Duganella zoogloeoides: one gene and its partner. The protein of the gene in region 1 binds, or shares a complex with, the protein of each later gene. Links are inferred from orthologs where the notes say so. Each region holds a gene or a part of one and is shown in the gene's direction. Other genes may lie near its edges.

Region 1 (3,800 bases):
CTGATCGAAGGCGCGCGCGCGCAAGAACCTGCTGCTGGCGCCGGCCAATATGAGCGGCGTGCGCATGCTGGCCAAATTCCTCAAAAAAGGCCAGCCGATCGGCCTGCTGCCCGACCAGGTGCCGCAAGAAGGCGAAGGCGTATGGGCCACCTTCTTCGGCCGCGACGCCTACAGCATGACCCTGCCCGCCAAGCTGGCGCAGATGGGCAACGCCACCGTGATCGTCACGTATGCCGAGCGCCTGCCGGGCGGAAAGGGCTACGTGATCCACTTCGTGCCGTTTACCGAATCGCTGGCCGGCGACACCGCCAGCCAGGCGCAGGCGATCAACACCGCGATGGAGCACCTGATCGCGCGTAATCCCACCCAGTACTACTGGAGCTACAACCGCTACAAGGTACCCCACGGCATCGATGCGCCACAGACTGGAGAAGCAGCATGAAGTTAGTACTCGGATTGATGTGGCTGCTGCACTGGCTGCCCTTGCCCGTGCTGGGCCGCTTTGGCAAGTTCACCGGCAGCCTGCTGTTTATCTTGCTGCGCGCGCGGCGCGAGATCACGCTGACCAACTTGCGCCTGTGCATGCCGGAGCTGACCGAGGCCGAGCGGGTAACGCTGGCGCGCCAGCACTTCCAGGCCTATGCACGCAGCATCTGGGAGCGCGGCATCCTGTGGTGGGCGTCGGAAGCGCGCCTGAACCGCCTGATCACCGTGGAGCCGGGCCCGGTGCCGGTGGCGGAGATGACGGCCAAGCCGACTATTTTGCTGTGCCCGCATTTCGTGTGCCTGGACGTGGCCGGCGCGTCGATCGCGATGGTGGCCAGCGCGTCATCGATGTACGTGACGCAAAAGAACGCTGCGTTCGACCAGGTGCTGCGCGCCGGCCGGGCCCGCTTCAAGCCGGTGAAACTGTTCACGCGCCAGGACGGCATCAAGCCGATCCTGCGCGCGCTGCGCGACAAGCTGCCGTACTTCATGCTGCCGGACATGGACTTCGGCGAGAAAGACGCCGAGTTCGTACCGTTCTTCGGCATCGACGCGGCCACCCTGACCGCCACCGCGCGCATCGCCGCCACCACCGGCGCCCAGGTGATGCCGGTGATCGCCACGTTCCTGCCGAATTACCAGGGCTGGCGTGTCAAATTTTACCCGGTGTGGGACAATTACCCCGGCCCCGACATGGTGGCCGCCACCCGCCGCATGAACGAGTTCATCGAGGAGCGCGTGCGCGAAGCACCGGCCGAATATTTCTGGACGCACAAGCGCTTCAAGACCCGCCCGAATGGCGAACCATCGTTGTATCCACGTCGTAAATAAACTATGAAACTCAAATTCACCAAAATGCACGGCGCCGGCAACGACTTCGTGGTCATCGACGGCATCAACCAGCACATCGACTTCACCCCGGCGCAGTGGCAGTTGCTGGGCGACCGCCGCTTCGGCGTGGGCGCCGACCAGATCCTGCTGGTGGAAAAGCCGACGCAACCCGGTTGCGATTTCCGCTACCGCATCTTCAACGCCGACGGCGGCGAAGTGGAGCAATGCGGCAACGGCTCGCGCGCCTTCGTCAAATTCGTGGCGGAAAAAGGCCTGACCGACCAGCGCAGCATCACGGTGGAAACCAAGGCCGGCATCATCGCGCCGCGCCTCGAACTCGATGGCAGCATCACCGTGAACATGGGCGCACCCGTGCTGGAGCCGGCCAGGGTGCCGTTCGACGCCGAGGGCTTGCAGGGCGAAGCCCAGGCGCAGGATACGCTGTGGCCGCTGCTGCTGGAACTGGGCGGCGCGCGCGAAACCGTGCTCATTTCGGCGGTCTCGATGGGCAACCCGCACGCGGTGCAAATCGTCGATGACGTCGAGACGGCGCCGGTGGAACTGACCGGCCCGCTGATCGAGCACCATGTGCGTTTTCCGAACCGCGTCAATGCCGGCTTCATGCAGGTGCTCGACCGCCAGCATGTCAAACTGCGCGTGTTCGAGCGCGGCGTGGGCGAAACGCTCGCTTGCGGCACCGGCGCCTGCGCGGCCGCGGTGGCCGGTATCCGCCGTGGCGTGCTCGACAGCCCGGTACGGGTCGATGCGCGCGGCGGGCAGCTGTCGATCAGCTGGGCTGGCGAGGGTGAGCCGGTGCTGTTGACGGGGCCGGCGGTGACGGTGTTCGAGGGCGAGATCGAGATTTAACTAGCCAGGCTGCCAGCGCTGCGCATGCCTTATGAGCTTCAAGCCGTTGAACCTCCAGCAGGTGGGTTTCAAGTTGGCGGTTTCAAGTCGATGGTCTTCAAGCCGGCCGGTTTCAAGCCGTCGAAGGTTCGGCCGCCAGCGCCGGCAAGCAGGTCTTGAGGCGGTACAAGCGCTGGCGGTAATTCCCTTCCAGGCAGCCATCAAACCGGTCGAACTGCGCCACCACCTGGTCCAGCAGCTGCCGGTCCTGCGCCGTGCGCAGCGCAATCAGGCGGCGCTTGCTGCGCCCATAACTGGCGCGGATATCGACCACCAGGCAATGGCCGTGATCGGCCGTTTTCACATCAAGTAACAACGCCTCGGCCCGGTTCAAACCGAAGGCGCGCGCCAGTGTGAGGCGCGCTGCCAGCAGCGGCTGGCGCATGGCCAGCGTGTGCAATGCTGCCGGCGCCAGGGCCAGCAGTGCCTGGCCCCACGCGTCCGCATGCGGCGCCAGGGCGATGCGCTCCAGCTGCCGCTGTGCCTGCTCGCAACCCTGGGCCGCCGCTTTCTGCAGCCAGTACATCGCGCGCACGTCGCCATCGGCTGCGTGGCGGCGGTGACGCCACGCATAGAGGCCGCACTCGCGCTGCGCGTTTCGATGGCCCAGCTCGGCTGCACGCTCCAGGCAGACCTGCGCTTCGGCCACGCTGCGCTGCGAAAACTCCGGCTTCATGTAGATGCGCGAGAGCGCAAACCAGGCATCGGAATCGCCCTGTTCGCCGGCCAGCGTGAGCCAGCGGATCGCGCGCTTGAAGTTGACGGTGGCGATGCCATCAAGCTGCCGGCTGCCATCGCGCTGCAGGCGCGCAAACCACAAGCCGAGCGATAGTTGCGCCGCGCGCTCGCCCGCCTGCGCGGCCCGTTCGCGGTTTTCTGCGGACGGTTCTTGCGGCACTGCGGCGAGCACGCGACGATGCAGCGGCACCAGCCCATCCCAGGCAGACCCGTCGGGTAGCACGTCAAAGCGCGCCTTGCGTGGCAAGGCCTCCTGCATGTCGATGTAATTCGGCGGCGCCAGTTGCGCCAGCACCAGTCCCGCCTGCTCGACCCCGGCCGCAAAAGCGCGCTCGTACCACGGCAACACCTCGTCCACGCAGTGCCGCGCATGCTCGAACGGCACGTGGCTGCCGATCAGCATCCACGCTTCGGCCTGCTGCTGGCGGGCCGCGCGGTTAAGCCAGTGCAGCGCGGTGGACATGTTGCGCGGCAGGCTGGCGCCGCCGAACAGGTACAGCTTGCCCAGGGCCAGCTGGCAAGCGGGATCGCCGGCGCGCGCGCCACGGATGACGCCTAGTTCAGCTCGATTGACCATCGTGATTGACCATCGTTTAGGCGGGGAAAGATTGATCAGGAACAGAAGGTTGGGAAGTGCGGAGTTGTCGTCCAGTGTAGCGTGCGATCCACGCCACATCCTAGGAAAACCGCGCCACGGCTTGATCTCTCACAAATCGAGCACCCCGCCCGCGCTTGTAGGCTAGAGCTGTTTTAGTGCCCGATTGAAAGGAGTTAGCGTAACCCCTTGCAAAGAAAGCGTGACCTGGCGGGCGCACACCCGCGTTTCAAAAAAACCACAA
Region 2 (3,717 bases), 550 kb from region 1 along the record:
GTAGCCGGGCACGCAGCCATAGACTTCGGCGATTTCTTCTTCGGTCGAGAAGCGGTGACCGGCCAGGCCGGCCACCTTGGTGACCTTGATCTCGTTGAGTTCATGGTCGCCGCGCAGCAACAACATGAAATACTGTTTAGTCACTTTGCCGTCTTTTTCCGTCTCCACGGTCAGCGCCAGGGTTTTCACGGTGTGCGCCAGCGGCAGGCCCAGTTGGGCGGCCACCAGTTCGCACTTGGTGGCATCCGGTGTGGCGACCTTGGTCAGCGCCTGGGCGGCAGCTGCGCGCTCGGCGGTGGCTGGCAGCGCTTCGGCCGCTTCCATGTTGGCGGCGTAGTCGGAGGTGGCGCAATAGACCAGCGCGTCCTCGCCGGTGTGGGCGATCACGTGGAATTCGTGCGAACCGGTGCCGCCGATGGCGCCGTTATCGGCCGCTACCGCACGGAACTTCAAACCGAAACGGTTGAAAATACGCACGTAGGCGTCATACATGATCTTGTACGAAGCTTGCATGCCGGCCACGTCGCGGTCGAACGAGTACGCATCCTTCATGGTGAACTCGCGGCCGCGCATCAGGCCGAAGCGTGGACGGCGTTCGTCGCGGAACTTGGTCTGGATGTGGTAGAAATTCAACGGCAACTGGCGGTAGGACTTGATCTCCGAGCGCACGACGTCGGTAATCACTTCCTCGGCCGTGGGCTGGAACGCGAATTCGCGGCCGTGGCGGTCCTTGACGCGCAGCAGTTCGGCGCCCATCTTGTCCCAGCGGCCCGTCTCCTGCCACAGCTCGGCCGGCTGAATCAGCGGCATCAGCAGTTCGACAGCGGCGGAACGGTTCATCTCTTCGCGCACGATGGCTTCGACCTTGCGGATCACGCGCAGGCCGATCGGCATGTACGTGTAGATGCCCGAACCGAGGCGCTTGATCATGCCTGCACGCATCATTAACTGGTGGGAGACGATCTCTGCATCGGCTGGTGCTTCTTTAAGCGTGGAAATAAAAAAACGTGAGGCGCGCATACGGTGAATTCTTTTTAAAAAGAGAGAGTTATAATCAACCTAATTTTAAAGGATTAGCTGGCTGATGCGTCCATACTTTATACAAATGCGTTCAATACATGGCCCTTCGACCGATTTCGTACCGCGGAATTCCCGCCGAAGCGTCTTTTTGTGGGCAAAAATATAAGCAGGGAGCTCAGTCGCAGAAAGTTTGAGGTGCAATATGCTGGATCGTGAAGGGTTTCGGCCCAACGTCGGCATCATCCTGCTCAACGCCCAGAACGAGGTGTGGTGGGGCAAGCGGGTGCGCGAGCATTCATGGCAATTTCCACAAGGTGGTATCAAGTACGGAGAAACGCCTGAGCAGGCGATGTATCGGGAGCTGGAGGAAGAAATCGGTTTGCGGGCCGAGCACGTCAAGATCGTCGGTCGCACCCGCGACTGGTTGCGTTACGAGGTGCCCGACCATTTTATCAAGCGGGAAATCCGCGGCCATTACCGTGGCCAGAAGCAGATCTGGTTCCTTTTGCGCATGTGTGCGCGCGACAACGACGTCAATCTGCGCCTGACCGACCACCCCGAGTTCGACGCCTGGCGGTGGCACGAGTACTGGGTGCCGCTCGACGTTGTCATCGAGTTCAAGCGCGATGTGTACCAGCGCGCCTTGCAGGAACTGTCACGGTTCCTCACCTGGCCGCCCAACGGCCACGAGCGCCGCCATGGCTCGCGCTACCTGCGTCAGCCCCGCGCGGGTGCAGGTGCCGGCGCCGAAGTGGAGCGCCGCGCCCAGGTATCGGCGCAGGTCGCCGAACCGCCGGCCATCGGCGCGCCACCTGCGATCATCAAGACCGGCAGCTAAGGTCTGACAAAAATACCTTCACCGGCATCTCGATGCTGGTGGGGGTACAATGTCGCCATCATGTTCAATCCCTCATCCGACGATGTGCGCCGCTTCTTTTGCGAGGTTTTCCGCAAGCAGCGCGCCAATGACATCCTGACCCCGCTCGAAGCGATGGCGGCCGACTGGGTGCGCCACCACCCCGAACACCACGACGTGCTGGCCGACGTCGAGTCCGCGCTGGGCCGCAACTATTCGGTCGAAGGCGCGCAGGCCAACCCGTTCCTGCACTTGTCGATGCACCTGTCCATCGACGAACAGATCTCGATCGACCAGCCGCCCGGCATCCGCGATGCCGCCACCGCCCTCACCCTCAAGCTCGACGACGCCCACGCGGCGCAGCACGAAATCATGGAATGCCTGGGGGAGATGATCTGGACCGCCCAGCGCAACGGCACGCCGCCCGATGGGCTGGCGTACGTCGAGGCGATCCGCCGGCGTATCCGATAAGCGTCCGCCAGGCATCCGCTCATCGGATAAATCGTTTACCCAATGCAAAAGGCCACGCATCGCGTGGCCTTTTTACTGTAGCGCCTGGCTTAGTTGGCGGCTGCCACCGGCACCACGGCCGGACCTGGCTGCGCGTTGCCGGTTTCATCGAGCGTGAACGCTTTCAGGCCCAGCACCGAGCTGCTGTACTGGCGAATCTTGTTAGCCAGCACCGGGTCGTTGTTCAGCTTTTGACCATACGATGGCACCATGGCCTTCATCTTGGCATCCCATTCCGGCGTGGCCAGCTTGGCCTTGAACGCGGTTTGCAATACCTTGATCATGATCGGTGGCGCGGTCGAAGCGCCTGGCGAAGCACCGAGCAGGGCCACGATGCTGCCATCGGCCGAACCGACGACTTCGGTACCGAACTGCAGTACGCCGCCTTTTTCCGGCAGGTCCTTGACGATCTGCACGCGCTGGCCAGCGTTTTGCAAGGTCCAGTCTTCCATCTTCGCTTCCGGCAGGTATTCACGCAGCGTGGCCAGGCGGTCTTCCGGCGAGTTCATGACCTGTTCGATCAAGTACTTGGTCAGCGGAATGTTATCCCAGCCGGCTTGCAGCATCGGACGCACGTTGCCGGTGCCGATAGACGCTGGCAGGTCCACCCACGAACCGTTTTTCAGGAACTTGGTCGAGAACGTTGCGAAAGGTCCGAACAGCAGGGCTTTCTTGCCGTCAATGATGCGGGTGTCCAGGTGCGGTACCGACATCGGTGGCGAACCGACCGACGCCTTGCCGTACACCTTGGCGGCATGCTTTTCCACCAGTTCCGGATTGGTGGTCACCAGCCATTGGCCGCCGACCGGTACGCCGCCGTAGCCCTTGGCTTCCGGGATGCCCGATTTTTCCAGCAGCGGCAGCGAACCGCCGCCGGCGCCCACGAACACGAACTTGGCGCGCACGGTTTTCACGGCGTTGGTATCGAGGTTCTTGACGGTGACGTTCCAGTTGCCGTCGGTGCCGCGCTTGATGTCTTCCACTTGCGTACGCAGGTTGACGGTGGCGCCGTGCGAGTCGGTCAGGTGCTTGACCAGCGCGCGGGTCAGGGTGCCGTAGTTGACGTCGGTACCGATGTCCATGCGGGTGGCGGCGATCTTTTGCGACGGATCACGGCCGGTCATCACCAGCGGCGCCCATTCGGCGATCTTGGCCGGGTCTTCCGAGTACAACATGCCCTTGAACAGGTTTTCCTTTTGCAGTGCAGCATAGCGCTTGCGCAGGAAATTGATGTTGTCATCGCCCCAGACAAAGGCCATGTGCGGCACATTGTTGATGAAGGTGTTCGGCGCGCCGAGGTAGCCGTTCTTGACCTGGTAGGCCCAGAACTG

What was found.
Region 2: the proteins of dapF (region 1) and SR858_RS22585 are in contact, whole or in part, in a solved structure (PDB 5YGU), measured with the Escherichia coli proteins. The link is inferred for Duganella zoogloeoides from one-to-one orthologs.

What each region holds. Positions count from the first base shown.
Region 1 is NZ_CP140152.1:5,672,022-5,675,821, forward strand. Bases 332-3,252 are described here. They hold dapF (diaminopimelate epimerase), read left to right. Parts: upstream 332-1,320; coding sequence 1,321-2,184; downstream 2,185-3,252. Other genes in these bases: SR858_RS24885 (LpxL/LpxP family acyltransferase), read left to right, coding at 439-1,317; SR858_RS24895 (tetratricopeptide repeat protein), read right to left, coding at 2,297-3,252. Outside these bases: more of SR858_RS24895, read right to left, coding at 3,253-3,538. UniProt on the Escherichia coli protein: Involved in the succinylase branch of the L-lysine biosynthesis and in the biosynthesis of the pentapeptide incorporated in the peptidoglycan moiety. Catalyzes the stereoinversion of LL-2,6-diaminopimelate (L,L-DAP) to meso-diaminopimelate (meso-DAP).
Region 2 is NZ_CP140152.1:5,117,269-5,120,985, forward strand. Bases 203-3,040 are described here. They hold SR858_RS22585 (RNA pyrophosphohydrolase), read left to right. Parts: upstream 203-1,222; coding sequence 1,223-1,858; downstream 1,859-3,040. Other genes in these bases: SR858_RS22580 (proline--tRNA ligase), read right to left, coding at 203-1,020; SR858_RS22590 (DUF1841 family protein), read left to right, coding at 1,919-2,347; mqo (malate dehydrogenase (quinone)), read right to left, coding at 2,437-3,040. Outside these bases: more of SR858_RS22580, read right to left, coding at 1-202; more of mqo, read right to left, coding at 3,041-3,717. UniProt on the Escherichia coli protein: Master regulator of 5'-end-dependent mRNA decay.